One region of the Dyella aluminiiresistens genome, then DNA from elsewhere that is predicted to be linked to it. Evidence: predicted binding sites of a transcription regulator. Region 1 holds the regulator's gene; the other holds the start of a gene.
What was found. The regulator FliA, encoded in region 1, starts transcription of late flagellar genes. The targets are predictions, from matches to a motif close to TAAAGTTTNNCNNNCNNNGGCCGATAA.
Positions count from the first base shown of each region.

Region 2: the regulator FliA is predicted to act here: its motif matches at 2,516-2,542, upstream of RA164_RS03360 (GGDEF domain-containing protein).

Region 1 is NZ_CP132911.1:960,333-975,773, reverse strand. It holds gene RA164_RS04070 (methyl-accepting chemotaxis protein) at 1-1,361, opposite strand, end outside; gene RA164_RS04065 (chemotaxis protein CheW) at 1,373-1,876, opposite strand; gene RA164_RS04060 (methyl-accepting chemotaxis protein) at 1,972-3,681, opposite strand; gene RA164_RS04055 (chemotaxis protein CheA) at 3,811-5,793, opposite strand; gene RA164_RS04050 (response regulator) at 5,804-6,166, opposite strand; gene RA164_RS04045 (STAS domain-containing protein) at 6,181-6,510, opposite strand; gene fliK (flagellar hook-length control protein FliK) at 6,721-7,932, shown strand; gene RA164_RS04035 (flagellar biosynthesis protein) at 7,929-8,186, shown strand; gene RA164_RS04030 (chemotaxis protein CheW) at 8,221-8,691, opposite strand; gene motD (flagellar motor protein MotD) at 8,758-9,762, opposite strand; gene RA164_RS04020 (flagellar motor protein) at 9,759-10,499, opposite strand; gene RA164_RS04015 (chemotaxis protein CheA) at 10,501-12,474, opposite strand; gene RA164_RS04010 (protein phosphatase CheZ) at 12,488-13,129, opposite strand; gene cheY (chemotaxis response regulator CheY) at 13,126-13,533, opposite strand; gene RA164_RS04000 (RNA polymerase sigma factor FliA) at 13,583-14,353, opposite strand; gene RA164_RS03995 (MinD/ParA family ATP-binding protein) at 14,355-15,224, opposite strand; gene flhF (flagellar biosynthesis protein FlhF) at 15,271-15,441, opposite strand, start outside.
Region 2 is NZ_CP132911.1:816,153-831,593, forward strand. It holds gene murL (UDP-N-acetyl-alpha-D-muramoyl-L-alanyl-L-glutamate epimerase) at 1-594, shown strand, start outside; gene murD (UDP-N-acetylmuramoyl-L-alanine--D-glutamate ligase) at 594-1,949, shown strand; gene RA164_RS03355 (DUF3597 domain-containing protein) at 2,003-2,392, opposite strand; gene RA164_RS03360 (GGDEF domain-containing protein) at 2,766-4,562, shown strand; gene RA164_RS03365 (M13 family metallopeptidase) at 4,645-6,708, opposite strand; gene RA164_RS03370 (translocation/assembly module TamB domain-containing protein) at 6,831-10,571, opposite strand; gene RA164_RS03375 (autotransporter assembly complex protein TamA) at 10,615-12,393, opposite strand; gene RA164_RS03380 (glycosyltransferase family 2 protein) at 12,498-15,044, opposite strand; gene RA164_RS03385 (Dps family protein) at 15,280-15,441, opposite strand, start outside.

The DNA of each region.
Region 1 (15,441 bases):
TTCTTCACGCTTTCGACGATGTCGGCCAGCGCCTTGCCGGACTGATCAACCAGCGACGAACCGGTCTTCACCTTGTCCACGCTGTCCTTGATCAGCACCTTGATCTCCTTCGCCGCACCGGCCGAACGCTGCGCCAGGTTGCGTACCTCGGCGGCGACCACCGCGAAACCGCGGCCCTGTTCGCCGGCGCGGGCCGCTTCCACCGCCGCATTCAGCGACAGCAGGTTGGTCTGGAAGGCGATCTCGTCGATCAGGCTGACGATGTCGGCAATCTTGCCGCTGGACTGGTTGATCTCGCGCATCGCGTCGACCGTCTGCGCCACCACGTCGCCACCGCGCTCGGCCTGCTCGCGGGCACCGCGGGCCAGCTGGTTGGCGTGGCTTGCATTCTCGGCGTTCTGCTTCACGGTGGAGGTCATCTCCTCCATCGAGGATGCGGTTTCCTCCAGGCTCGACGCCTGTTCCTGCGTGCGCTGGCTCAGGTCGTCGTTGCCGCGCGAGATCTGCTGGGCGGCCGTGCTGACCGCACTGGAGCCGTGGCGCACTTCGTTGACGATGGCGCTGAGGCGCTCGTCCATGGTACGGAAGGCATCCAGCAGCTCGCCCATCTCGTCGCGGTGCTTCACCTTGATGTCATGGCCCAGCTTGCCGCGGGAGATCGCACGGGCGATCTCGCCGGCATAGCTCAAGGTACGGGTGATGTAGCGACTCAGACTCAAGGCCATGAACAGCGACAGCAGCAGGCCCACCACCAGCGCGCCGATGCAGGCGACGCGGATCACCTGGAAACGCTTGAGCTGGTCGGTATAGACCTTCTCGGCCGCCGCGCGCTGCAGGTCGACCATCTTGTTGAGCGTATCCTGGCGCATCATCATCAACGGACGCACTTCCATTTCCAGCGTGTCGCCCGCGCCCGGATCGGCCTGCTTCAGCGCATCCGTCATGTCCTTCAGCGCGCTTTTGTAGTCGCTGTCCGTGGACGAATAGTTCTTGAACTGCTTGAGCAGGTCGGCATTCATCGGGAAACCGGCGACCTGCTTGCGCAGCGCGCTGACCTTTTCGCGGTACTTCTCGAACTCGGCCATCTTCTGCTTCAGCTGGGCCGGCTTGGTGACGACGCTGGACGCTTCGCCCAGCACCAGGAAGGACATCAACGAATGTTGCGCCAGCTGCGCGGTGACCTGCGCCGGGATGATTTCGTCGTTGTACATCTGACGCATGTTGTTGTTCTGCATCTGCATCGAGCCGAGGCCGACCACGGCACCGGCGATCAGCATCAACACCAGCATGCCCAGCACGATGCGCAGACGGCCGCGAACCGTGAGGGCGGAGATCTTCAATTTGAATTTCGGCATCTTCATGGTGATTCCTGTCAGGCCACGGCTTTCACATCGGACACCGCAGGCAGAGCGGCCTCCAGCATCTGCGCGTCCTGCGGCTGCAACAGCTTCTCCACGTCCAGAAGAAGCACCATGCGCTCCGCCATCGCGGTCAGTCCCTTGAGGTACTCGGTATCGACCGTGGTGCCCATGTCGGGCACCGGCCTCATCGCCGACGGCTCGATATCCAGCACGTCGGAAACACTGTCCACCACCACACCGAACAGACGTCCGCCGACGGTGATGATCACCGTCACGGTGGTGGCGTCATAGGCTTCGCGCTCGAGTCCGAAACGCAGGCGCAGGTCGATGACCGGTACGATCGCGCCGCGCAGGTTGAGGACGCCCAGCACATAGTGCGGCGCCTGCGGAATGCGCGTGACGGGTGTCCAGCCGCGGATCTCGCGCACGGCCAGGATGTCGATACCGTATTCCTCCTGGGCGAGATTCACGGCCAGGTACTGCGATGATGCTTCGCTTTGGGCGTTGTCGGACATGGTGTGCCTCGGTCGCGGGGTGCCCCGTGACACCCCATGCTATGGATGAGATCGGCGTGCGGATGCGGAACTTGAGTCCCGCATCCGCCAAAAACTCAGAATTCGCTCCAGCCCCCGGCCGTAGCCGGCTCGCGCACAGGTGCGACGGGACGTGCCGCGACGGGCGCCGCGACCTTGGCCACGCTGGGCCGCGATGCCGAGCGCACCGGCCCGGGCGGTGCCGCGTCGGCCCCGGACAGGCGGAAGAAGCGCACCTGGCCGGCCAGCAGCTCGGCCTGTTCCTGCATGGCGCGGGCAGCGGCGGCGGCTTCCTCGACCAGCGCGGCGTTCTGCTGGGTCACTTCGTCCATCTGGGTGACGGCGCGATTGACCTGGTCGATGCCAGCAGACTGTTCCTGGCTGGCCGCGGCGATCTCGGCACCGATATCGGCCACCCGGCGCACGCTGTCGACAATGCCGTTCAGCGCCGCCCGCGATTCATCGACCAGGACCGCGCCAGTGCGCACCTTCTCCACACTGTCGCCGATCAGCGTCTTGATCTCCTTGGCCGCACCGGCCGACCGCTGCGCCAGGTTGCGCACTTCGGTGGCGACCACCGCGAAGCCGCGCCCCTGCTCGCCGGCACGTGCCGCTTCCACCGCCGCGTTGAGCGACAGCAGGTTGGTCTGGAACGCGATCTCGTCGATCAGCTGCACGATCTCGGCGACCTGGTTGCTGGATGCCTCGATCGCGCGCATCGCGTCACTGGCCCGGCCGGCCACCTCGCTGCCGCGCTCGGCCTGTTCGCGCGCGCCGCGGGCCAGCTGGTTGGCGTGGCCGGCGTTGTCCGCGCTCTGCCGCACGGTGGCGGTCATCTCTTCCATCGACGCAGCCGTCTCTTCCAGGCTCGACGCCTGTTCCTGCGTGCGCTGGCTCAGGTCGTCATTGCCCTGGGCGATCTGCCGCGCCGTGGACGACACCGCCTGCGAGCCGCGCTGCACTTCGCCGACGACCTCGACCAGCTTGTGGTACATGCGCTGCATGGCATGCAGCATGCTGCCCGGCTCCGCTGCCAGCCCGGCTTCGCCGTCCAGCGCCAGGTCACCATCGGCCATGCGGTTCATCAGGCCCACGGCCATGGCCGGCTCGCCGCCGATGCTGTCGCGGATGCTGCGCATCGACAACCACACCACGCCGATCACCAGCAACGCGACCAGCAGGGCCCGCAGCAGGCTATCCTCCAGCATCTGCCGGAACTGCGCGTTGATGTCGACATAGTAGGCGCCGGTGGCGACATGCAGGTCCCACGGCCGGTACCACGCGCTGTACGCGATCTTCGGCTCGTTCTTCTTGGTGCCCGGCATCGGCCACACGTATTGGGTCAGGCCGTGGCCATCGCTCAGGTCGGCCTTCACCATGGCCTGGTACATGTGCTTGCCGTTGATGTCGGCGCCGTTCCTGATATTGGTACCGACCAGCTTGGGCATCACGCCGTGCATGCGCATCACGTAGTTCGAGTCGAACGCGAACAGGTAGCCGACGCCGTGGTCCCAGCGCAGCTTGGCCAGGTCGGCCAGCGCACGCTTCTCGGCTTCCTGCTGGCTGAACTCGCCGGCCTGGGCACGCGCCCGGTAACTGTCGAGCAGCGACGTGGCCGTGGCCACCTCATCGCTCAGGGCGCGGGTGCGCGCCTGCATCTGCAGGTTGCGGCTTTCCAGCGCGGAAATCACGGTCAGGGCGACCAGACCGGCGATGACGAACGCGATCACCAGCCACACCCGTGCCCGCAGGCTCAGGCGACCAACGTATTTCAGAGGAGACTTCACGATAGGACCTATCAGAATGAGGGGCAGAAAGTGGAGCCCGGCTTCATTCCCTGTACTGCACACCGCCATCGGTTGCGATGGCGGTCTTGGCTTCCTGTCACGACGGGGTGGAACGTTGGCGACCCGCTATCAGGCCGCTTTGCGCCTGCTCTGCAGACGGACCAGGCCGGCGACATCCACGATCAGCGCCACCGAGCCGTCGGCCAGGATGGTGGCACCCGACACGCCCTGCACGCGTCGATAATTGGCTTCCAGCGATTTCACAACGGCCTGCTGCTGACCGACCAGACGGTCCACGAACAGGCCGACCCGGCCGCCCTCGGCCTCGACCACGACGATCAGCCCTTCGGCGACGTCGCGCACCGCTCCGGCACAGCCGAAGACTTCATGCAGACGGATCACCGGCAGGTATTCGCCACGGAAGCGGAACAGCTCGCCACCGCCGACCACACCGCGCACGGCATCGGCCTTCACCTGCACCGACTCGACGATCGACACCAGCGGCACGATGTAGCTTTCCTCGCCCACGGCGGTGGTCAGCCCTTCGATGATCGCCAGCGTCAGCGGCAACGTGATGGTGAAGGTGCTGCCCTTGCCGGCCACGCTGCGCACGACCACCGTGCCGCCGAGATCGGCCACGTTGCGGCGGACCACGTCCATACCCACGCCACGACCGGAAAGGTCGGTGGTCACCGAGGCGGTGGAGAAGCCTGGCTGGAAGATCAGGTCGGCGACCGCTTCGTCGCTGAGTCCTTCGCCGCTGGGAATCAGGCCACGCTCGACCGCCTTGGCCACGATCGCGTCGCGGTTCAGGCCGGCGCCGTCGTCGAGCACTTCCACCACGATGCTGCCACCGCGATGGAAGGCCTCCAGGGTCAGCGTGCCGGTATCGGACTTGCCGTTGGCGGCACGCTTTTCCGGTGTTTCCAGACCATGGTCGATCGCGTTGCGCACCAGGTGCACCAGCGGATCGCCGATTTTTTCCAGTACCGTCTTGTCCAGCTCGGTCTGTTCGCCGACCAGCTCCAGCTTGACCTGCTTGCCCAGCTTCTGGCTGATGTCGCGCACCATGCGCGGGAAGCGGTTGAACACCGACGCGATCGGCAGCATGCGGATGCCCATCACGCTTTCCTGCAGCTCGCGCGTATGCCGCGCCAGCTGGGCCAGGCCCTGTTCCAGCATGGCCAGCCGCGAGGCATCGACGCCTTCGCGGAAGGTGTCGAGCATGGACTGGGTAATCACCAGCTCGCCCACCAGGTTGATCAGTCCGTCGATCTTGTCGGTCGACACACGCACCGAACCGGATTCGGCGCTCGCGGCGCCAGCGGCGGCACGCGGAGCATCGGCAGCAGCCGCTGCGGGTACGGCCTTCGGCGTCGCTGCCGGAGCCGCTTGCGGCGCCTGGCTCACGCCATGCACCGGTTCGATCGAGAGATCGCATTCGCCTTCGACCCAGTCGAACACTGCGGTGATGGCGTCGCGCTTGACCGGACCATGCAGCTGGAGGGCCCAGCCGATATGACATTCGGTGGGATCGAGCGCGTCCAGCGCCGGCAGCCGGTCCAACTCGGCACTGACGTCGAGACGGCCCAGCTCGCCCAGCTCGCGGATCAGCCGCAGCGGGTCGTTGCCGCCTGCCGGCATGCCCGGGTGCGGGCGGAAACCGATCGTCCAGGCGTCGGCCTGGTCCAGCGCACGGCGCGCCTGCGCCGCAGCCGGTTCGCCGCGCCCCATCGCCGCCGCCAATTCACGCCGCAGGCCGTCGGCCACCTCGTCGTTCAGGGGCTGCCCGGCCTGGGCACGGGCAAACATCGAACGCAGGCAGTCGACGGTCCGCAACAGCAGCTCGACGATCGCCGAATCGATCTGCCGCTTGCCGCTGCGCACTTCGTCCAGCAGCGACTCGGCCTCATGGGTGAACGATGACATCTCCGGAAAACCGAAGGTCGCCGCACCACCCTTGATCGAATGGGCGGCGCGGAAAATGCCGTGCACCAGCTCCGCGTCGCCACCTTCGTCGAGCGCGAGCAACGACGACTCCATCATGTCGAGCCCTTCCAGGCTCTCTTCGATGAATACCTGTTGGAACTGCGCCAGTCCGCCGTTGCTCATGGATACATCCTCAGCCAAGTACGCGCTTGACGGTGGCCAGCAACTGCTCGGGATCGAACGGCTTGACCAGCCAGCCGGTGGCCCCGGCGGCCTTGCCTTCCATCTTCTTCTCGGTGTTCGACTCGGTCGTCAGCATCAGGATCGGCACGCCCTTGTACGTGTCCATCGTGCGCAGCTCGCGCACCATGCTGATACCGTCCATCACCGGCATGTTGACGTCGGCCAGCACCAGGTCGAAGCGGTCGCCGCGGGCTACCCCGAGCGCCAGCTCCCCATTCTCGGCCTCGCTTACCTCATGCCCCGCGCCACGCAGGGTGAAAGCCACCATGCCGCGCATCGATGCCGAATCGTCTACTGCCAGAATCTTTGCCATCGTCCACCTCGAGTTCAGGCCGGCCGCACGGCCGGCAAATCCAACATCCGGTCCACACCCAGCAACGCCGCGGCTTCGCGCAGCGCATCGCTCGCCCCCAGCCAGCGCACTGCGTGTTGGTGTTTTTTCGCGTCGCGGCAGAACGCCACCAGCAGCTGCACCGCCGTGCCGTCCACCCGCTCCACGCCTGCCCCATCCAGCTCGCTGGACGGGGCTTTCAATGCATCCAGCAACTGGCCACGCAGCGCCGAAACCTCGGCCAGGCGGCAATCTGCCGGCAGTACGACCGGCTGTACCGGCGCTTCCGCGGCCTTGCCTGCTGCCTTGTCCGATGACTTGCCCATGCCCTGCTCCGACCTCGCTGCCTTTTGCATGCGGGACTTTTATCGGCCGTTGTCGGCCTTGCTTTAGGGCGATCCGGCGCGCTGTCGACGGGCTTTCGCAGCAATCGCGACGAAAAGCGACGGACACCCCTCAAGTTCCTGCCGATCCGGCCGATGCCCTGTCCGTACGCCGGTGAACTCCTTAGCGTCACCTGTCACAGGACCTCTTCCTTGAACATCCAACCGACCAGCATCGCCGCATTGACCTGGGCCGGCGCCGCCAGTGGCGCCGGCGCCGGTGCGGATGCGTGGCGCATCGGCAGCGTGTTTTCCGCGCGTCCGATGAACATGTCGCCGCAGGGCATGCTGGTGCTGCAGATCGGCGCGCTCACGGTCGAAGCCGAGCCGCCCGGCACGCAGTTGCCGCCACAGTTCCAGGTTCGCGTGCTGAGCCTGGGGCCGCAGCCGCTGCTGGAAGTGATCGGCGACGTGACCACTTCGACCGAACAGGTGGTGGGCCGCGCGCTGCGCGAGCGGCTGCCCCAGCAGAATGGCTACGCGCCGTTGCTGGCCACGCTGACGACACTGGCCCGGCGCCCGATGCTGCGACAGTTGCCGCCGCAGTTGCGCACCGTGCTCGCGCAGCTCGAACAGAGCACGCGCACACCGGCGGAAGTCACCCAGGGCGAAGGCCTGCAACAGGCCGTGCGACGCAGCGGCGTTTTCATGGAGGCTTCGCTGGTGGCCCCGCCGGGCAGCGGCATCGTGCCCGCCGAGGACGACTGGAAAGTAGCGCTGCTGCGCCTTGCCGCGGTGCTGCAGGACCAGCCCCGCAGCACTGCCCCGGTCTATCCGCCAGCCTACCAGACCGCCTCTGTCTACCAGGATGTGCCCGATACCCCACCGCCGCTGCAGAACCGCGGCCTGCAGGCACAGGCACGCGTGCAGATGGCGGACGAGGTGCTGACCGCAGCGGCTCCGGAGGAAGATGTCGCCCGTCTGCTGCCGCAGCTGCGCGACGCCACCCATGCGGCCTTGTCGCGACTGGAAGTGACCCAGCTCGAGGCGAGCACGCTGCCGGCCTGGATGATCGAAATCCCGATCCAGGGCGACCGCGGCTACGACATCTTGCAGCTGCGCATCGATCCGGGCGCGGGCGGCCTCGACGAAGTGCCCGGAAGCGGCGCGTGGACGCTGGGCTTCGCCATCGACCTGCCGGCACTGGGCCCGGTCCACGGCGAACTGCAACTGCGCGGCCTGCGCCTCAGCGTCAGGTTGTGGGCGCGCCACGCCGATGCGGTCGAGCGGCTCGAACGCCAGTTTGCCAGGCTGCGCGAGCGGCTCGCCGGCAGCGGACTGGTGCTCGATCAGCTGAGCTGCCAGCACGGCCTGCCGCAGACCGCCGGCCCACTCAGCGCCATGTTCCTGAAGGCAACCGCATGAACGAGACTTTCGCATCGGTCCAGCGCAAGGTCAGCCTGCGACTGGCCTCGGACGACGGCAAACCCACCCAGACCCTGCCGCCGGAGGCACTCGACGCGCTGCTTTCGCGCGCTCGCGCGATGGGCCTGCCGTTGCACCACGACGCGCAGATCGCCGGCCTGCTGTGTGCCTTGCGCATGCGCGACGACGTGCCGGCCACGCTGTATGCGGCGGCCGCGGCCGTGCTGGCCAGCGTCTACGACGCCGAAACCTGAAGCCAGCGCGGCCCGGGAAGGCAAACCCCTCGACTCAGGCCGCGAGGTCGTCCTGCGGCAGCCGGCACAGGCGACGCACATCCAGCAGCGCGACAAAGCCGCCGTTCAACGGCAGCACGCCGTCCACCGGATCGCTGTCGCGCCCGCCCCGCCCTGGTGGCGGCGGCGCGATTTCTCCGTCGGACTGCAGCAACTCACCGACCGCATCCACGCGCAGGCCGATGCGGTGGCCGCCTTCGGCCAGCACCACGATCCGCACGTGTTCGAGATCGATCGCGGCGGGCGTCAGCCCAAGCCGGCGCGCGCCGTCCATGACCGGCACGATCTGTCCGCGCAGATGGCGGATACCGAGCAGGTCGGAGGCCGCGCCCGGCACCGGGGTCACGTCGCTGTCGCGGATCACTTCGCTGACCCGCGACAACGGCGCCGCATAGGCCTGTCCGGCGATCCGGAAAACCAGCCAGCGACGGTCCGTCGCCAGCGCGGCATCGGGCATGGATGTCATGTAAGCACCTCGCAGATTCGGAGTCGCGTACGGCCGCCATCGCCGCGACCGGCCGTATTCGTGGTCTCAACCATGGCCGCCTCCGGACGTCGCGTCCGTCGACGCGGGCAGGTTGGCGACCGTGACGATGGGGTTGGGTACCGGCGTGCTCGCCGGTGTCGCTGACGGCGTTGACGGTGATGGCGCAGATGGCGACGGCGTCGCCGGCGATGTGTCGCCCAGCGCGCTGCTGTCGGGCACGCCGGAGCCGAAACGGTTCAGCCGGTAATGGTTGCTCAGCACCACCACCAGCACGCGGCGATTGCGGTTGCGTCCGGCCGCCGTGTCGTTGCTGGCCGCCGGGTGGTATTCGCTCCAGCCGATGATGCCGAGCCGCTTCGGGTCGACCCCGTGGTCGGAAAAAAGCCGGGCGACGCTGGCCGCGCGTGCCGCCGACAGCTCCCAGTTGGACGGATAGAGCGACGTGTCGATCGGCACGTCGTCGGTATAGCCCTCGATCCGCAACGGGTTGGAATACGGCGCCAGGATCGATGCCAGGCCATGCAGTACCTGGTCGGCCTGGTCGGACAGGTGCGCGGCACCGCTGCGGAACAGAATATCGGTGCGGATCTCGATCTCCAGCCAGTCCTTGTTGGCCCTCACAGCCACCATGCCCTTGTCGATCAGCGGCTTCAGTGCCTGCTCGACTTCCTTGCGGATCTGCTCGAGATTGCGCGTCTCGCCGACCTTTCCCGCCAGTGCGCCCTTCTGCATGGTCGAGGCCATCACGTTGCGGGTCGGCAGCGGCAGCCGCAGTCGCGGCTTCATAGTGGCGTACGACGGCGAGTCGGTACGTGCGGCCGGCACCGGCGCGATCGGCGTAGGCATGTTGCCTTGTGCCGGTACCACCCGCGGCGCGGTGCCGTTGAATGCCTCGATGATCGATTCGGACATCACCCGGTACTTGCCTTCGTTGACCACCGAGACGGCGTACATCACCACGAAGAACGCCAGCAGCAGGGTCAGCAGGTCGGCATAGGGAATCGCCCACGCCTCGTGGTTCACGTGCTCTTCGTGCCGCTTGCGCCTCACGACAGGTAGCCCTGCAGCTTGGACTCGATCTGGCGCGGGTTCTCACCCTCGGCGATCGACACCAGCCCCTCGATCAGGATCTCGCGCATGCGCGCCTGCTTGCCGATCAGCGTCTTCAGCCGCGCCGCCATCGGCAGCATCAGCAGGTTCGCCAGCGACACGCCATAGATGGTGGAGACGAAGGCGGCGGCAATCCCGTGGCCCAGCTCGCTGGGATCAGAGAGGTGCTGCATCACCGCCATCAGCCCCAGCACCGCGCCGATGATGCCCATGGTCGGCGAATAGATGCCGGCGTGCTCGAATACCTTGGCGGCGGCCATGTCGACCTGCTCGCGGGTATCCAGCTCCACTTCCAGCACGCTGCGGATCGCCTCCGGCTCGCTGCCGTCCACCAGCAGTTGCAGGCCCTTGCGCACGAAGCCGTCGGCCTCGCTGTCGATTTGCGACTCCAGCCCCAGCAGCCCCTGCCGGCGCGAAATCTCGCTCCACCCCACCACCCGGCTCACCAGGTCGTCCGGGTAATGTCGGGGCGGCTGGTAGATCAGGCGGGTCATGCCAGCCGCGCGGCGCAGTACCTGCCAGGAGTTCTGCAGCATCACCGCTGCCAGCGTACCCATGAACACGATGACGAAAGCACCGGGGTTCCACAGCGCACTGATCGACGAACCCTTGAGCACGGTGCCGACGATGACGACCAGGAAGGCCAGGATCGTCCCGATGATGCTGACGAGATCCATGTCACCCCGTCGCACGCAGCAGGGGCAGCAACGGGCCGCCTTCGACGACCAGTCCGGCCATGTCCAGCACCAGCGCCAGCCGGCCGTCGCCGGTCACGGTGGCGCCGGCCACGCCGCATACGCCGTCGAACAACGGCCCCAGCGGCTTCACCATCACGTCTTCGCGTCCCAGCACTTCGTGGACCAGGCAGCCGACGCGCAGGTGGCCGACATGCGCCACCACCACGTGCCGCGCCGATTCGCCCGTGACGCCCGCCCAGTCGACCAGGTTGCCCAGCGGCAGCGCGCGGCCACGGTGGGCGGCCACGATGCGACCGTCCAGCATGCCCTCCTGCCCGGCCGCCAGCTCGAACACTTCCTCGACGTTGCCCAGCGGAATGGCCAGCATGCGCTGGCCCACGCGCACCATCAGCGCACGCATGATCGCCAGCGTCAGCGGCACGGTCAGTTCCAGTTCGCTGCCATGTCCCAGCCGCGAACGCACCTGCAGGGTGCCGCCGAGCTCGGCCACGCGGGTCTTCACCACGTCCATGCCGACGCCGCGGCCGGAGATGTCGGAAATCGCGCTGGCGGTGCTGAAGCCAGGCCGGAAAATCAGCTCCAGGCACTCGGTCTCGCTCAGCCGTGCCGCCTGCGCCTCGTCGATTACGCCCTTCTCGATCGCCTTGCGCTTGAGGATCTCGGGATTCATGCCGCGGCCGTCGTCCGCCACCACGATCACGATCCGCTCGCCGCGCTGGCTGGCCGCCATGCGCACGCATCCCTTGGCCGGTTTGCCCGCGCGCTCGCGTTCGTCCGGCGTTTCCAGGCCGTGGTCGACCGCATTGCGCAGCAGGTGGATCAGCGGGTCGGCCAGGGCTTCGACCAGGCTGCGGTCGAGGTCGGTGTCCTCGCCCTCCAGCACCAGTTCGATGTCCTTGCCCAACTGTCGCGCCAGGTCACGCACGATGCGCGGAAAGCGCTGGAACAGGCGCCGTACCGGCTGCATGCGCATGCCCAGTACCGCACCCTGAAGATCGTTCGCGATGCGGTCGAGTTCGCCGGCCGCGGTGGCCAGCGACTCGTCGCCGCTGCGCGCGGCCAGGCTCAGCAGGCGGTTGCGCACCAGCACCAGTTCGCCGGCCCGGTTGACCAGCGCATCCAGTCGCGTGGTGTCCACGCGCACGGTGTTTTCGGCGGCCGGCGGCGGCCGTGCGGCCGGCGCAGCCGGCGGCGTTGGCGCGGGTAGCGGTGCAGCCGGCGCAGGTGCCGGCGCGGCCACCGCGCCCGGCGTGCCGCCCTTGCCGTGCAGGCTGTCCAGCAGGTTCTCGAATTCGTCGTCGCTGATGCTGGTCTTGTCGCCAGCCGGTGCCGGCGCCGGTGTATCTGTGGGCGCACCCGGTGCACCGCCGCGGCCGTACAAGGTGTCCAGCAGGGCTTCGAACTCGCTGTCGTCGATGCTGCCGTCGGACGCGGCCGTGCTGGCCGTGCCGGGCGCACCGCCCTGGCCGTGCAGGTTGTCCAGCAGCGCCTCGAATTCGTCGTCGTCGATGCTGCCGCCGCTGGACGGCGGTGCGGCGACCGGTGCGGCGACCGGTGCGGCCGGCGGCGGCGCCGGCTTCACCTGCAGGCGCTGCAGCAGGTTGGCCGGTGCGTGCGGCATCGGCGTGTCCTGGGCCAGCGCGTCCATCATCACGTTGAGCAGGTCGAGCGCTTCCAGCAGCGCATCCATCTGCGCGGGCTGCAGCACCACGACGCCGTTGCGCGCCTCGTTGAGCAGGTCCTCGGCGTGGTGGCACATGTGCACCATCGGCTCTAGCGACAGAAACCCGGCGCCACCCTTGACCGTGTGGAAGGCGCGGAACACCGCGTTGAGAAGCTCGCTATCCCGCGGCGTCTGTTCCAGCGCCACCAGTTGCTCGCTCAGGCGCTGCACCAGCTCCCCGGCCTCGACCAGGAAATCGTCGCGCAGTTCGCTGTCCGGCATGGACTCCATGAACGGCCCCGACTCAGAAGCCGAATTCGCTGAGCAGGCGATCCGCCTCGTCCTGGCTCGACACCTTGGCAGCCGCCACCGGCGCTTCGCCACCAGCCAGCGCGCCGGTGAGCCGCACCAGCTCGAGCAGCGACGATTCCACGCTGCCGATGAAATTGGCGACCTTCTTGATGCGCTGGCCGGACAGGTCCTGCCAGGACTGCGCCAGCACCATGTCGGACAGGCCGTCGCGGCAATGCCCGGCGAAATCGCGCGCCTGGATCGCCAGCGACGCCGCCGGCTCGTTGTCTGCGGATGCGGCCAGCACCTTGTCGGCATCGGCTTCCAGCGCCTCGGCGCGGGGACGCATGCGCTCGGCGAAATCCAGGCTGCGGTGGGCTGCCTTGGAACTCATGTCCAGCACGTCCAGCAGATGCTGGCGGGCATCGGCCACGCTGTCGGGCACACCTTCCTGCGCCAGGTCGTTGCCGAGCCGGCGCACGGCATCGTGCAGGTCGCGCGCCAGCACGCCCAGTGCGCGGAACAGGTGCTGCTCGCGTTCGCGCACCAGACCGTCCAGCGCCTGCTCGAACGCGGGGCCGTCGGGCGTGCTCAACAACTGCTGCAGCTCATGCGGCAGGGCCTCGCCGAAGAGGGGTTTGGTTACAGCATTCATGCGGTCGCTCCTTGGGCGGCGAGACGCTCGAAGATCTTGTCGAGCTTTTCCTTCAGCGTGACCGCGGTGAAGGGTTTGACGATGTAGCCGTTCACCCCCGCCTGGGCGGCAGCGATGATCTGGTCGCGGTTGTTCTCGGCGGTGACCATCAGCACCGGCATCGCCTTGAGCGACGGTTCGGCACGGATCGCGCGCAGCAGGTCGATGCCGGTCATGTTCGGCATGTTCCAGTCGGTCACGACCAGGTCGAACTGCCCGTTGCGCAGCATGGTGATGGCATTGTTGCCGTCATCCGCCTCCTGGATCAGCGTATTGCTGAAACCGAGCTCGACCAGCAGGTTGCGGACGATTCGCCGCATGGTGGAGAAGTCGTCAACCACCAGGATTTTCATGTTCTTGTCCAAACAGCTTCTCCGATGAAAAGGGATGGGAGCCGCCAGAGGCGTTATCGATTCATTTGCGTTTCGTCTGCTTCCGTCCGGCGGCATCCTCATCGCGCTCGCGCCAGTCAGTCATGCGCGCACGAAGACGGATCAACGCCTGGCCGTGGATCTGGCATACCCGCGACTCGGTCACGCCGAGTACGGCGCCGATCTCCTTGAGATTCAGTTCCTGCTCGTAATACAGCGACATCACCAGCTGCTCGCGTTCGGGCAGGCCGCCGATGGCCCCGACCAGCGCCTCGCGCATGCGTTCCTGCTCGGCGCACTCGTGCGGAGCAAGCCCATCGTGGTCCATCACGTCGAACGCATTGGCGCCATCGGAGTCGTCGGGCGCGGTCAGGCTGAGCAGGCGGGCGCTGGCCGCGTCGGCCAGAATCTGGTGGTACTCCATCGCATTGATGCCGAGCCGGCGGATGACTTCGGCGTCATCGGCGTCGGTACCGGTCTCGTTCTCGATCTGGCGCACCACCTCGGCGACTTCACGCGCCTTGCGGTGGACCGAGCGCGGAGTCCAGTCGGTACGGCGCAGCTCGTCCAGCATGGCGCCGCGGATGCGGATGCCGGCGTAGGTCTCGAAACTGGCGGAGCGGTCGGTAGCGTAATTGCGCGCGGCTTCGAGCAGGCCGATCATGCCGGCCTGGACCAGGTCGTCGACATCCACGCTCGGCGGCAACCGCCCCATCAAGTGATAGGCGATGCGACGCACCAGCGGGGCATGCCGACGGACCAGCTCGTCGGTACTCTCGCGTTGCAGTTGCAGATATTCGGAAGCCACGCTCATCTCACCACCCCGCCAGCGACGCACCTTGTCCGCCAAAGAACGCAATGCGGCCGAGCGACGGGGAAACAGGTTCTCCCCATGTATCGACCGCACCTGCCAATTGCTTGAATGCCATCGCCGAACGGCTCGATGGCCACGCATCGACCACGGCGGTCTGCCGCCGGATCGCCCGGCGCAGGTACTCGTCGTGGGGCACCATGCCGGCGAAATCGATCACTACATCGAGGAAGCGATCACTGACCCGGGCCAGCTTGGCGTGCAGCTGCTTCGCCTCGCCGGCGTTGCGCACCATGTTCGCCACCATGCGGAAGCGGCGCACGCCGAAATCTCGGCTCAACACCTTGATCAAGGCATATGCGTCGGTCAGCGAAGCCGGCTCGTCGCACACCACCAGCACCACTTCGTCAGCCGCCGAGGTGAACATCGCCACGTTGTCGGACACCCCGGCCGGGGTATCCACCACCAGCACCTCGGGCGGCGCTTCCAGCGTGTCGAACGCGCGGATCACCGCCGCATGCCCGTCATTGCCCAGCTGTGCCAGGTGGCGCGTGCCCGAGCCGGCCGGCACCACCTTCAGGCCGTGCGGCGCCATCATCATCAACTCTTCCAGATGACAGCTGCCGTCGAGCAGGTGACCGATATGCCGCGTCGGCGTGAGGCCGAGCATCACATCGACATTGGCCAGCCCCAGGTCGGCGTCGAGCAGCACCACCTTGCGGCCATCGATGGCCAGTGCCATCGCCAGGTTCACCGCGACGGTGGATTTGCCCACGCCGCCCTTGCCGCCGGCCACCGCGATCGTCCTGCAGCGCGCCTTGGCCGGCGCCGGGACGTCGCCACCATGGCCCCCGTTCGCCAGCGCCGGGAACATATTCGTCAAACCCCATGCCTGATTCATCATCATCATTGCCCCCACCTCATGCCAGGGCCATGCCGAAACGTTCGGCCAACATGTCGTTGTCCACCTCGACCGACTGGTGCTTCATGGCCTGCGCGGCACGGCATACCAGCGCGCGGGTGTCGGCCGTCGCAATGTCCTCGGGCACACGCTGGCCGTCGGTGACGAAGTCGAGCGTGAGCTGGTGCCG
Region 2 (15,441 bases), 140 kb from region 1:
CAGGTGAACCACCAGTGGAGCAAGGGCTACGCCTTCGAGACGCTGCTGTCCGACTGGCTGCATTCTCACGTGGCGGCCGACCTCGACTACTGCTCGCTGCTGCGCCCGTATTCCGAGCTGGCGGTGACGCGCGCCTTCGCCCGGCTCACGCCATATTTCGACACCTTTTCCAGCTGTAACCGCAACTTCCGCATCCTGGGTCCCAAGCCGGCTGATCGCTGGTGCGGGCAGTGCCCGAAGTGCCACTTCGTGTTCCTGGCGCTGGCGCCGTTCCTGCCCAAGCCGCGACTGCTGGCGATCTTCGGCCGCAACCTGCTGGATGACGACGCGCAGGCCGCCGGTTTCGACGCGCTGCTGGAATACCAGGACCACAAGCCGTTCGAATGTGTCGGCGAAGGCGCCGAGGCGCGTGCCGCGATGCATGCGTTGAGCCAGCGGCCGGAGTGGGCGGAGGATGCGTTGGTGGCGCGTTTCCGCAGCGAGATCCTGCCGCAGCTCGACGCCTCGCAGCTGGCGCTGGAACCCTGGTTGCAGCCATCGGCCGAGCATCGCGTGCCGGCCCGCTTGCAGGCGGCGCTCAAGGTCATCGCTTGATGCGCATCGCCGAGCTGGCGGGGCGGCGCGTCGCGGTCTGGGGTTTCGGCCGCGAAGGGCGCGCGGCGATCCGCGCGATCCGCAGCCGCCTGCCGGCGTTGCCGCTGGCACTGTATTGCCGTGCCGACGAGGCCGATGTCGCGCGGGCCTTCGATGCCGCGCTCACCGTGTACGGCCACGAACCGGAAGCGGTGGCGTTGTCGGCCTACGACGTGGTGGTGAAGTCGCCGGGCATTTCCGCCTACAAGCCGGCCGTGGTCACCGCGCAGGCGCAGGGTACCGCGTTCACCTCGGGCACGGCGCTGTGGTTTGGCGAACATCCGGACGCGCGGGTGGCCGGCGTCACCGGCACCAAGGGCAAAAGCACCACGTCGGCGATGCTGGCGCACCTGGCCCGTGCGCTGGGCGTGCGCACCGCACTGGCCGGCAACATCGGCCTGCCGCTGCTGGAGTTGCTGGATGCGAGCGCCGAGCTGTGGACGATCGAGCTGTCCAGTTTCCAGACCGGCGAAGCCGGCCCGCTGGAGCTGGGCGTGGTCACAAGCCTTTACGAAGAACACCTAGACTGGCACGGCACGCGCGAACGCTACGTGGCCGACAAACTGAAGCTGGCCGATGCGGCCCGCACGCTGCTGGTCAATGGCCAGCAGGCCGGGTTGCTGGAGCTGACCGCCGCCCACCCGCAGCGTCTGCTGTTCGGCACCGAGCCGGGCTGGCATGTGGCGGATGGCTGGATCGTTCGTGGCGCGCAGCCCGTATTCGAGCTGGCGGCGATGTCCGCGCCCGGCCTGCACAATGCACTCAACGCCTGCGCGGCACTCGCGGCACTGGATGCACTGGGTCTGGACGCGGTGCGCGCCGCGGCCGCGCTGGCCAGCTTCCGGCCGTTGCCGCACCGGCTGCATCCGCTGGGCGAACGCGACGGCATGCACTGGGTCGACGACTCGATCAGCACCACGCCGGAAGCCACGCTCGCTGCGCTGGACAGCCTGGCTGGCCGCGAGGTGACCGTGATCGTGGGCGGTTACGAGCGCGGACTGGACTGGTCGCATTTCGTGCAGGCGACACGCGATCGCTGCGGCCTGCGCGTGATCACCCAGGGGGCCAACGGGCCACGTATCGCTGACGCCTTGCGCCATGTCCGCACCGAGTTGCCGCTGGGCGAGGCCGACGATTTTGCGGATGCCGTCGCCATGGCGCGGACGGTCACCCCGCAGGGTGGCGTGGTGCTGCTTTCGCCGGGCGCGCCCAGCTTCGACCAGTTCAGGGACTATGCGGAGCGCGGTCGGCGTTTTGCCGGCCTGGCCGGTTTCGATGAGGACGGTGCGGGTATCGCCGGACTCGGCGTGGCCTGAGAGCGACGCTGTGCCGAACACCACGGAACCGGGGTTCCGTGGTGCCGTCTCGCTCAGTGCCTGAGGCTGTCGGGAATCGTGCCGCCGTTCTCGGCGAGCTTCTGCATCACCGCCTTGAGCAGGGCGACGTTTTCTTCCGCGGTACCGTCGGCGGCCACATGCACGTCGAGCTCATTGGCCAGCTGCTTGCGTGCCGCGAGGCTGGAATCCATGTCGAGCAGCTTGAGCAGGTCGACAATCGACTGGTGCCAGTTGCTGGGCTGGCCCTTGTCGGCGGCGAGCTTGGTCAACACGGCCTCGACATCGACCGGTGCGGGCGCGGCCTGTGCAGCGGGCGTGGCGGCTGGTGTTGCGGCAGGCGCATCGCCGGCTGCGGGGGTGGTGGCCGTGCCGGCGCTGTCGTGGTGAAAGATCTTGTCCAGGATGGTCCCGAATATGCTCATCGCACTTTATCTCCATGATGTGTGATTGATGTCTGCGACCGGGGTCGCTCCATGAGCATGGCGTGAAAACGGTTATGCGCTGGTAAACGGCTGGCGTGCGGTTGGGCATGGCATCAGCCGGATTCAAGCTGGTGCCGGCATGGCCGAAACCATGCCTGATGGAGCGCGACGATATACTGGGGTGACGTCGCGGCCATTTCATGACTGCAGTGGGGGGCGTAATGACAGTTGCGATCGAGCGGTGGGAGGCGATGGATGCCTTGCCAGAGCCTGCGATGGCGCGAGGACGGGGCGTGTTTCGGCCAGATGGCTGCGCGTCTGCCGTTCCGCCGCCGGCATCGGTCTAGCCGGCTCCGGCCGGGCGGTTATCGATATGTCACGGTTCCCGGGTCGCTTCGGAAGATGGTTTGTCCGGGCGGGTCTGGTCGGCTGCGTGTGGGCCTGCTGCGCATGGGCATGGGTACCGCTGGCGCACGCGGCTGCGTCGATCGAGCATCCCGGTCGTTTTCTCGACCGGACCGAGGCGCTGGAAACCAAGGATCATGCCCGCTTCGTGCAGCGGCTGGCCCGGATCCATCGCGAAAATCCGCCGCTTAGCCCAGTCGAACGCTGGCACCTGCGCTATCTGGATGCATGGCAGACGATGTTTGAGGGCGACCTGATCAAGTCGGCCAGTGAATTCCGCGCGGTGATCGATCATTCCGGCAACCCTGTGCTGGTTGCGAAGGCCTCGGCCCAACTGCTCAGCAACCTGGGCATGAGTCGTCACTACAAGCAGGCTTTCGAGCTGGCCAATCACCTGATGGGCAGCCTGTCGACGACGACCGATCCCAAGGCACGGCTGATGTTGCTGGCTAATCTTTCGCAGATGCTGAACCTGGCTGGTCAGACCGATCTTGCCGTCAAGTACGCACGGATGATGGAGAGCGAGATCCCGGCGGGACAGCCGCAGTGTCATGCCTATTTCTTCGAACTGTCCGCGCTTTACAACGGCGGCGGGCTGACCTCGTCCAGCCGCGAGTTCCGGCGCACCATCGACAGTTGCGTCGATGCGGGTCAGCCACTGCTGGCGAATGCCGCGCGGCTGACTCTCAGCGAGCAGTATCTGGATGAACAGAAGCCGCTCAGTACGCTGGACATACTGGACCGCATCGCCGCCAGCGTGAACACGATCGGCTATTTCCCCAGCCGATTGTCGACCCAGGTCCAGTACGCCATGGCCTATGCCCAGCTGGGACAGGACGACAAGGCGCGCAAGGCGGCGCTTGCCGCTGTCGCCATGTGTCGCCCGGATTACGTCAGCGACTGGTTGACGATGGCCTACAGGCTGCTTTACCAGGTGGCGCAGAAGAAGGGCGACAGTGCCACTGCGCTGCGCTACTACAAACTCTACGTGGCCCACGACAAGCAGCAGATCGATGACGTCAGCGCGCGCGCGCTGGCCTATGCCATGGCACGGCAACAGGTGCTGGCGCAGCAGCTGGATACCGAGCGGCTGAGCAAGCAGAACCGGATCCTGCGCCTGCAGCAGGCACTGGATACCAAGGCGGTGGAAAACGGCCGGCTGTTTATCGCGCTGTTGCTGATGGCGCTGCTGTTCGGCGGCTTCTGGCTGCTAAGGCTGAAGCGTTCGCAACTGCGCTTCAAGCAGCTGTCGAGCATGGACGGCCTGACTGGCACCTTGAATCACCAGCACTTCATGGGCGAGGCAGACCGCGTACTGCAGGCACAGAAAAAGCTGGCTGCGGAAAACTGCCTGATGTTCATCGACCTGGACCATTTCAAGCAGATCAACGACACCCATGGCCATGCGGTGGGCGACGCGGTGCTCAAGCGCACGGTGGCGGTGTGCCGGGAGTTGCTGGGGCCGAGTGACCTGTTCGGCCGTCTGGGTGGCGAGGAGTTCGCGATGCTGCTGCCCGGTTGCCCGTGTGAGCGTGGCAGGGATGTCGCCGAACGGATCCGGGCAGCGATCGAGGCGGCGACGGTGGTGGACGAGGAACGTGTCGTCACGTTTTCCGCCAGTGTCGGCGTGGCCTGCACGGACGTCAGCGGCTACGAAGTGCAGCATCTGTGCCGTGATACCGACGCCGCGCTCTATCGCGCCAAGCGCGCCGGACGCAACCGGGTGGTCGTCAGCACCGCCGGCGACGACCTGGTCGAGGCCTGAGCACGGCGACTGGCCGGAGCGCGGCACGAAAAAGGCCGCATCCATCACGGATGCGGCCTGGATGCCGGCGATGCCGGGCCTGTTACCAGATCTTCACGCGCTGATCCGGCTTCAGGTACAACTTCTGCCCCGGCTTCACGTCGAACGCCTTGTACCACGGGTCGAGGTTGCGCACGGTGAGGGCACGGAACTGCGCGGGCGCGTGCACGTCGGTGGCCAGTCGCTGGCGCAGCGCGGCGTCGCGGATCTTCGAGCGCCATGCCTGGCCGAAGGCGAGGAAGAAGCGCTGGTCGCCGGTCAGGCCGTCGATCACCGGCGCGGGCTTGCCGTGCAGCGACTTGTGATAGGCGACGTAGGCGATGGTCAGGCCGGAGATGTCGGCGATGTCCTCGCCCAGGGTCTGCTCACCGTTGACGTACAGGCCGGGCAGCGCCTGGTACTGGCTGAACTGCTTGGCCAGCTGCTGGGTGGCGGCCTTGAAGTGCGCCAGGTCGGTCGGCGTCCACCAGTTTTCCAGCTTGCCCTGCGCGTTGAACTCGGAGCCGGTGTTGTCGAAGCTGTGGCTGATCTCGTGGCCGATGATCGCGCCGATCGCGCCGTAGTTCGCCGCCGGGTCGGCCTTCGGGTCGAAGAACGGCGCCTGCAGGATCGCGGCCGGGAAGTTCAGCGCGTTCTGCAGCGGCAGGTTCACTGCGTTCACGGTCTGCGGGGTCATCCACCATTCGCCGCGGTCGACCGGCTCGTGCAGCTTGGCTTTCTGGTACTCGTATTCGAACTTGAGCGCGCGCTGGTGGTTGCCGATCGGGTCGTTGGGCTTGATTTCAAGCGAGGCGTAGTTGCGCCATGTTCCGGGATAACCGACACCGACCTTGAGCGTCTCCAGCTTCTCCTCGGCCTTGGCGCGGGTGGCGGGAGTCATCCAGGTCAGCGTGCCCATGCGTTCCTTGAAGGCGGCGATCAGGTTCTGCACCAGCTGCTGCACCGCGACCTTGGACGAAGCGGGGAAGTACTTCTTCACGTAGAGCTGGCCCACCGCATCGCCGAGGTCGGTGTTGGTGGCGGCCACCGCACGCTTCCAGCGCGGCTGCTGCTCGGGCGTGCCCTGCAGGGTCTTGCCGTAGAAATCGAAGTTGAGGTTGGCGAAGGCGTCGGGCAGCAGCGGCGCGCTGGCGTTGATGGTGTGGAAGACCAGCAGGTCCTTCCATGCATCCAGCGGCTGGCTGGCGACCAGTGCGGACAGTCCGGTGATGGCGCTGGGCTGCCATACGTCGATCTGCTTCTGGTCGCTGAGGCCGGCGGCGGCGAAGTAGGTGGTCCAGTCGAGGCCGGGGGCCTTGCTGGAGAAGTCGGCCATGCTCCAGAGGTTGTTTGCCTTGTGCACGTTCTCGCTCTCGAGCAGGCTTTCCTGGGCCTGCGCGATCCTGGTTTCCAGCGCCACGACGGCCTGTGCCTTCGCGTCGGCGTCCTTGACGTGGGCCAGCTTCAGCAGCGCGGCGACGTAGGTCTTGTACTTGGCGAGGGCGGCGACCATGTGCGGGTCGCTGGACAGGTAGTAGGCGCGGCTGGGCATGCCCAGGCCACCCTGCAGCAGGTAGGCGATGTGGTGCGACGGGTCTTCCAGACCCTGCGTCACGAACAGGCCGAACAGGTGCTGGGTGTGGAAGTGGGTGGCGTTGATCGGGTCGACGTCGGCGCGCAGGCGGCTGCCGAGCACGCGGGCCAGCTGTTCCTTCGAATGAATGTCCTCGATCGCCGAGAGCTCGTGCTTGATCGGCTTCAGGCCCAGCTTGTCGATATTCGCCTGGTCCATGTAGGCGGCGTAGTAGTCGGCGATCTTGCGCTCGTTGGTGCCGGGCGCGGCATGGTCGCCTCGGGCACTGCGGATCAGGTCGGCGGTGTGTTTCTCGGTCTTGTTGTAGATGGTGAGGAAGGTGCCGATGCTGGAGCGGTCGGCCGGGATGGTCGCGGTCTTCAACCAGTCGCCGTTGGCATAGTCGAAGAAATTGTCGCCCGGCTTCACTGCATGGTCGATACCGGCCAGGTCGATGCCGATATCGCCCTGGGCTGCGGGCGAGGCGGCCCATGCCGAGGTGCCGAAGAGGGTGGCGGCAATGGCCGCGGCAAGAATCCAGCGTGTGCGTTGCATGTGGTTACCTCGCGAAACGGGAGAGGCCCGCACGGCGGTGCGGGCGTAAGGAAAATGGCGTCCAGCATGCCACCAGTGGGCATGCCAGGCACGTCGCGGCGCGGAATGCGCGGGTATCGCAGCTATTTCTCATAGCGGTAATTGAGGCTGGCGCGGCTGAAGTCGGTGGCGTTCTGTGCCTCGAGGTTCCAGCGATGGCTGAGGCGGAAACGCATGGTGATGACCTGGCCGGGTTCGAACAGGCCCACGCCGTAGCTCAGGTAAAGACGCGGCGACAGGTATTTGCCTACCGTGAAGGCGGCACCGCCGCCCAGTGCTTCGTTGCTGGACACGCCCATGTCCAGGCCGGTTCTGGCGCCGACGCTCTTGGCCAGCAGGTCGCCGGTGGCCGAGCCCAGCGCCTGCGCAGCGGCGCCCACCATGTTGCCTTCGCCGCCCTTCACCTGCGACAGCGGCTTGCCGGTGACCAGGTAGGACAGCGCATCGGACTGCTCCATCACCGGGTTGGAGAATACGGTGAGCACCGGGCGCTTGGCGGTGCCGCTGACCAGCAGCCCGACTTCCTGGCCTTCGTCGACCGTGCTGTTGGGATTGAGCTTGCGCACGGCCTTGATGCTGAGTCCGGGGTTGTCGATCGGGGTGCTGGCGAACAGCAGTCGTCCGAGTTCGATGTGCAGGTTCTGGCCATAGGCCTTGTAGGTGCCGTTGACCGTGATCTGGCCTTGCCCGGTGGTGGCGTGGCCGGGGCGGTCGTTGACGGTCAGCAGGCCGCCCAGGCGACCGTTCAGGCCGAAGCCCACCAGGTGCGTGCTGGGGCCGAGGTCCACTTTCACCGCGGCGGTGACGGGGATCGGCGCTGCGGCCGCAGCTTGCTTCTGGCCGACGATCACCACGTCGGGCGAGGCCTGACTGGCACCGCCGCCGGGCAGCTTTTCCACGTTCACGTCGGCGCTGTCGATGTTCACGCTGCCGCCGACATGGATGCCGGTGGTGTCCTGCTTCACCACTAGATCGGGCGACACCACGACCTTGGCTGCCGGGATGTCCGCGGCCATGAACTGCCGGCCCTTGATGGTGACGCTGGTGGGGGCGGTGGCGCCCATACCGGCGGTGCCGGCGACACTCAGGGTGCCCTTGCCGGACTGGATGCTGCCGTCGATCAGGAACTGCTTCGCGTCGGTGGTGCTGACCGATACATGACCCTTGCTCAGGCTGAGTCCGGCATCGGGAATTTCGGCGGCGAAGCCGTCCAGCGTGGCCTGGCCGGCGAGCGCCGGCTGCTTCAGGCTGCCGCCCAGCTGGAAGCTGCCGTCGAGGCGACCCTTCACGTTGGCGACTTCATCGGTCAGCAGTTCGATGAAGCCCAGCTGGTTGAGATGAAAGGCCACTTGTCCGGCCAGTGCCTGCTGCGATCCGCTGATGCTGGCATGCGCATCCAGGCTGCCGTTGGCGTCCAGTTTCGCGTGTGCCTCGACCTGCTGCACCGAAGGGGTCAGCGTGGCATCGAGGGACAGGTTGTCGTAGGTCAGCAAAGGCTCGGCAGGGTGTTCGGTGTAGGTAATGCTGCCGTGCGTCGAGCTGATGCGGGCATGGCCGCTGAGCTTGCCGCCGGGCGTGCGCTGCAGCTGGCCATTGCCGTCCAGGCTGCCGTCCGCACGCACCGGCATGCCGCCGTTGCCGGTGGCATCCACCAGCATGGACAGTGGCAGGGCGTGCAGCAGGTAGCTGGCATCGAGGGCGCCTGCCTTGTCCTGCCGTGCAGTGACGCAGACCCTGGGATCGCCCGCGCTCAGGCAGAGCCGGGACAGGCTGGCCGCGCCGTCATTCCAGGCCAGTTTCACGGGCTGCTGCAGGCGCCAGTCGGGCATGCCCTGTGGCGTCAGGGTCAGCGTGGACAGGGTGCCGTGCCAGGCCTGGCCGTGCAGGCCGCCGTGCAGGGCAAGCCGGACCGAAAGCGGTTTGCCCTGCGCATCGAGACGCAGCCGGTGGTCGGCCTGGCTGCCTTCGGCCAGCAGGTCGATACGGCCGAAGGCGAGGCTGCCGGCCAGCACCTTGCTGGCATCCAGCTGCAGCTTGCCGGCTGGGTGGCTGATGTCGGGCAGGCCGACGATCAGCCGCAGTTTCTGCAGGCTCTGGTCCTGCCAGGCCAGCGACTGTCCGTCGGCATGGCCATTGATGCTGAGCGCGGGCCACAGGCCCTGTATGCGGAAGTCGCCATCGAACGAGCCGCGGGCCGCCGGCAGCCAGTCGCCCAGCGAAGCGACGGCAAGCTTGAGATCGACATCGTTGCGCTTGCCGGGACGGGCGTCGATCCGCACACGGCTGCGGCCGACGCGCAGGGCGAGCTTGCCGTCGATGACTTTCGTGGGCGACAGATGCAGGTGGCCGCTGCCGTCGACCTTGCGTTGGCGCAGGCGGCCGTCGAGTTTCTGCAGGTCGAGGCTGGCTTCGAGCCCCTGCGTGGTCAGTGCGCCGTGGGTGTCCAGCGCCAGATTCAGCGCACCGTTCCAGCCGGCCAGCAGCTGGCCGGGATCGAACTGCTTTGCCTGTGCCTTGAGGTTCCATGCCAGTGCGGGCTGCAACGTCACCGTGCCGTTGGCATCGAGGCCGCCCTGTGGCTGCTGCAGCTTCAGCGTGTTCAGCGTGATCTGTTCAAGCGTGCCGTCCAGATCGAGCGCCAGCCGGGCCAGTCGTCCGGGCGGGCCGACCGCGATGTCGCCGGCGACATGGTATTGCCCGGTGTCGCCACGCACGGTGAGCTGGCCGTGACTGGCCAGCGCCTGGCCGACCAGGTCGGCGGGCAGCTGCAGCTTGTTCCAGGCGAGCGCCAGCTCGCCTCGCATCGGCGTTGTATCGAGCTGCACTTGGCCGTTCGCGTCGAGCGTGCCCGGAACCTGCGGGGAGGCGAGCTGCAGCTGTTTCAGGTACAGCGTCTTGTAAGCGCTGTCGAAGCGCGCGACCAGTGGTTGCAGCGCCACGCGGTACCGGTTCAGGTCGAGCGTGCCGGTCAGCGTGCCACCGAGCTTGTCGCCGTGACCGTCGAGATGTGCGGCCAGCCGGGTGAGTGAGCTGGCCCCGAGCAGGGGCTTGGGGTCGAACGAAGGCAGCGCCAGTTTCGCGGTCCACGGCAAGGAGCCCGACTGGGTGAGGGCGAGGTCGAGTGTCGCCACGGTGGGGCGGGTCAGCTTGATGCTGGCATGCGCGGTCGAGCCGTCGCTGCTGGCCGACAGGGTGCCGGCATAGTCGGTGTCGCCCGCGCGCCAGGCAAAGCCGGCCTTGCCCTGGCCCATGTAGCGGCGGCCGACGGCGAGCTGTCCGGCCAGCTCGGCATGACCGGCAGGGGCCTGCAGTGCCAGCTGCTTCACTGCGATGCCGGCATGGGTCCAGCGTGCGGCAAGTTCGAACCGGTTGGCGACCAACAGCGGCTGTCCGGCACGGATGATCCTGAGGCGGGTGACGCGCACGCGATCGAGCAGCAGCGCGATCGGTGGTTCCAGCGAAAAGGGGCTGCTGCTGGTGCTCTGTCCGCTCGCCGCTGGCAGATCCACGTCGACGCCATCCGCGTCGAGGTCGAGCACATGCAGGCGCTTGCGCAGCAGCGGCCAGAAGCTCAGCTCGAGATGGGCATGGGCAAGCTTCACCCGCGTGCCCTGGCCGTTGTCGTAGGCCAGGCCGGTCAGGTCGAGCGGCCCGAGGAGGCAGCCCCGTGCACTCTGCACCGAGAGTGCCCCGTGCATCGCGCCTTCGGCCCGGGCCAGCGCGAAGCGCAGCCCGGCGCCGGTATCGAGCAGCCACCACAGCAGCACGGCCACCGCCAGCAACAGGCCGGCAAAGACCACGCCGATGAGCTTGAGCCACTTCATGCGGTCGCTCCCGCAGGACGGGGCGGAGTTGTCGTCGCCACGATCATAGGTCCGGCCCGATCACGATGTGCAGTTCCATGCCGTGGTGGGTCCGGTCGTGTACGGGAAAGCCGAAGTCGACGCGGATCAGGCCCACCGGCGAGCGCCAGCGCACGCCCAGGCCGGCACCGATCCGCGGGCTGTAGCGGGTGCCGCTGAACGCGTTGCCGGCATCGACGAAGGCGGCCATGCCCCAGGCGTGGGTGAAATAGTGTTCCACCGTGGCGCTGCTCACCAGCAGGTTGCGTCCGCCGATCACCCGGCCGTAGCTGTTTTCCGGGCCGATCGACTGGAAGGCGTAGCCGCGCACCGAACGGTCGCCGCCGGCGAAAAAGCGCAGCTGCGGCGGCAGCGCGGAAAAGTTGCCGGTCCAGGTGGTGCCGACGCTGCCGCGCAGAATCAGCCGGTCGCGCCGGGTGAAGCCGCGGATCCACTTGGCATTGGCCTGGAGCTGGCTGAAGCGGGTGGTCGAAAGCAGGCTGCCGGCAGTACTGCGGGCGTACAGTTCCAGCGACCAGCCGCGACGCACGAAGTCGGGGTTGTCCGCATGCTTGCGGGTCAGCGAAGCCTCGCCGAACACCAGCTCGCTGCGGCCGTGTTCCACCCCCGGCGCGGTGTCCGCCAGGTTGCCGCCCTGGCCCACGGTGAAAGTGCCAATCAGCGCATGCACGCCCACCGTGCGCACCCAGCCATGCCACAGCCGGCTGTCGTTGCCGACCAGTTCGAGCGTGCGCGATTTCGAGGTGTCGGTGTTGGCGTCGCGGAAGTTGGCACCGAAGTTCAGGCTGCGCTGGTCCGGCCCCGGCATCGGAATGGAGTACAGCGTGGACAGGGTCTTCAGCCGCTGCGCCAGCACCAGCTCGTTCTTCCACTTGTGGCCGCGGTTGTTGACCCAGCGGCGTTCGATGCCGCCGCGCATGCCGAAGCCGGTATCGGTGCCGATGAACGGGCCGCCGGTATAGATGGTGCGCTTGGCCGGCACCAGCTGCACGGTGATGTCGACGCTGCCGTGGCTGGCCTTGTCCACGTCGGGCAGCACGTTGACCACCGAGAAGTAGTCGGCACCGGTGAGCGCCTGCTGCAGCCCCAGCAGCTGGCTCTGATCGAAATAGTCGCCGCGCTTGAACGGCACGTAGCGTTGCAGGAAGCCGGGCCGGAACTGGGAGCCCTCGAACTTCACCTGGCCGTAGCGATAGCGCGTGCCCGCATCCCATGCCAGCCTGATCGCCGCGGTGTGCGCCGGCGGGTTCACTTCGACCCGGTGGACCTTCATCTTCGCGTCGAGGAAGCCCTCCGCCGTGAGTGCGCTGCTCAGTGCGTCGCGGTCGGCATCGTAGGTGGCGTCGTCCAGCCGGTGGCCGCGCAGGCGCTCGATCCTGCGGGCAGCGGCGCGGATCGACGGAATGGCCAGCGCGTCGCGGTCGAGCTTGATGTCGACCGTATTCACCTTGACCGGTTCGCCGGGCTTGACGTGCAGGGTGACCTGCCAGTCGTTGCCGTCCCGACGCAGCTGGCCGGTGACCGTGGCGTCGTAATAACCGTATGGCTGCAGTGCGGTGCGTGCCTCGTCGCTGGCGCGCTCGTAGAGGCGCCGGATCTGCGCGTCGCTGACCTCGCGCGAGGCGTATTGCGACAGGCTGACGCCGGCCGTCACGGCAGCCTTGAGCGGGTCGTCCACGCCATCCACGGTCAGTTTCACGCCCGCATGGGCGAATGCCGGAAGCAGCAGGAGCAGGGCGAGGCTCCAGCGGGCGGGCCCCGGGCGTCGGGAACAGCGGCGCATGCGCGGGGTTCCATCCTCTTTGAATCTTTCGGCCTAGCTTAGCGCAGTGTCCGTTGGCGACTGATGAATGCCCCGCGGCAAGCCTTGCCTGAAACGGATTGTGCTCAGCCCGCCTTGTCGCCGGAGCGATGCGCGATCCAGGCACCGACCAGGGCCGACACGTAGGGGATCGACTGCGCGGCCAGGATGAAGATCCACAACATGCCTTCGATGTAGTGCGTGCCGTAGCTGCGGGCCATACCGATGATGCACAGCGCCAGCGCGATCGCCATCAGGCCCTCCTCGCGTACTGGCGCGAAAGCGGCGAAGTTGCTGCCGCCCATGCGCCGGCTCTTGGCGGTCACCACGAACGAGGTCTTCTCGCGGGTGAGGCCGTGCAGGATGCCGCGTGCGATCGCGTGCGACAGGCCCATGCTGGCCAGTGACGCCATCAGGGTGTCGTACCAGCTGCACGGGACGCGCGCGCGGTACAGCACGATGCCGAAGATCGCCTTGGCGAAGAAGAAGCCGATCACCGGGATCAGGAACAGCTGCATCGGCAGGCTGAACACGCTGGGGAAGGCCACCATGCCGGCGGTCCAGAAGATCGCCATCAGGGTGAAGATCAGGTGCAGCGCATCGGCGAACCAGCTGAACCAGCCGGTCAGGAAGTGGAAGCGCTGGCCGCTGCTGAGCGGACCCTTCCGGGTCATCCAGTCCCAGCGACCCTTGAGGATCTGCATCGCACCGAACGCCCAGCGGTAGCGCTGGCTCTTGTATGCCTTGAAGTCGGCCGGGGTCAGGCCCTTGCCCATCAGCTCGTCGACGTAGACCAGCTCGTAGCCGGCATGCATCAGGCGCAGGCCCAGCTCGGCGTCCTCGCAGATGGTCCATTCCGACCAACCACCGGTGCCCTCCAGCGCCGAGCGCCGCACCATCGTCATGGTGCCGTGCTGGATGATCGCGTTGCGCTCGTTGCGGTGGTGCATGCCGATGCGGAAGAAGCCGTCGTATTCCCACGCGGTCATGCGGCGGAAGCGGTTGTGCTCGAAGTCGCGGTGCGCCTGCGGGCACTGCACCACCGCCACCTTGGGGTCGTGGAAGTGGCCGGTGAGGGTGGCCAGCCAGTCGTGGCGCACCACGTAGTCGGCGTCGATCACCGCCACCACGTCGGCGCGCGGGTCGGTTTCCTTCAGGCCGAAGTTCAGCGCGCCGGCCTTGTAGCCGGGCCAGGGTTCCAGGTGGAAGAAGCGGAAGCGCTTGCCGAGCTTCTCGCAGTAGGCCTGCACCGGTTGCCAGGTCGCCGGGTCCTTGGTGTTGTTGTCGATCACCAGCACTTCGTAGTTGGCGTAGTCCAGCTCGGCCAGCGAGTCGAGCGTGACGATGACCATTTCCGGCGGTTCGTTGTAGCAGGCCAGGTGGATCGACACGAACGGCTGCTTGTCGGGGCTGTCCGGGCGCAGCATGCCGGCGTGGCGGACCCATTCGCGCCGCCACAGCACCTCGGTGAACTCGAAGCCGTTGATCAGCAGGATGGCGAGGATCGCGACCTGGGCCGGGAACAGCAGCGCCAGCATGGTCCAGTCGATCCAGTCCAGGTAGAAGTTGAACGGCAGCGTGGCCGACCACACGATCAGGCCGCAGGCCAGCTGGATCAGCGCACAGAAGAAGAACCGGCCGGTCAGCTTGAAGCGCACGTAGCGGCGCGCGAACCAGATCATCGGCAGCAGCGCCAGCAGGCTGGCGGCCAGCGCCTTCCACGGCCAGCCGGTGTCTTCGGTGACCGGGCCGGTGAACGGGAACTTCAGCTGGCGATCGGCGTTGAACATGCCCCAGTAGGCCTCGGTATGGCTGCCGAGCTGTTCTTTCCAGGGCTGGTCGAACGCTTCCATCACGTAGTAGTCGACGTGGTCGCGTTTGGCCACGTTGAACCATTCGCGCAGGAAGATCGCCTCGTTCGACACCGACGGCTTGGCGTACTCATGGCGGTCGCCATTCGAGGGCCAGCCGATCTCGCCCACCACGATCGGTTTGCCGGGGAACATCTGCCGCAGCTTCTGGTAGCTGCCCAGCGCCGAGGCGATGGCCGGGTAGTGGTCCAGCCCCTTACCGCTACCGGTGAGCGGGATGCCGTTCCAGTACGGGAACAGGTGCACCGTGATGAAGTCCACGTGCTGCGCCAGCTCGGGATACTTTTCCCAGATGTAGTCCGGCTCGGCGATCGACACCGGCTGGCGGATCGCTGCGCGTACGCGGTCGACGTAGGCCATCAGCTTGGCCGGCGGCAGGTCGTTGCGGAACAGCACCTCGTTGCCGACGATCACCCGGTCGATGGTTTTCGGGTAGCGCCGCGCCATCGCGATCAGCGCCTCGATCTCCTTCTCGTTGTTCTCCAGCCGCGTGTCGATCCACGCGCCGGCCATCACGTGCAGGCCTTCCTTGTGGGCCAGCCGCACCACCTGCGGGTTCTGCAGCATGGAATAGATACGGATGTGGTCGGTGTAGCGGTGCAGCAGCTTCAGGTCGCTGTCGATCTGGGCGCTGCTGGGGAAGTCGCCGGCCAACGGACTCTGGTAGCGCCGGAAGAACGACACCGCAAAGCCGCTGATCGGTCCGTGCCAGTTTTCGGGACCGTGCGGCAGGTTGCCCCACCACCACAGGCCGATGTTCATCGAAGCCACGACCAGGGCCAGCAGGATGGCGGTGAACAGCGATGGCTTGCGGATGGGTTTTGCGCTCAAGACGATCCCCGTGGCTCGCCTCCGTTCCGGGCGAGGCAAAAACGCAAGGAGCTTAACCAATGCCGCGTCACGCGCTCAATAAATTACGCATGCCACGGTCAGCGCAAGGTCAGGGGCCGTGTGGAGCACCGGGCCGCGCACAAACCTGCGGCCCGGTGCCATCGGCTTATTTCAGCAGCGAGCGCAGCATCCAGGCGGTCTTCTCGTGCTCTTTCAGGCGGCCGGTCACCATGTCGGCGGTGCCCTCGTCGCCGGCCTTGTCGGCGGCCTTGATGACCTCGCGCGCGGTGTGCGCGGCGATCTCGTGGCCCTCGACCAGCTGGCCCAC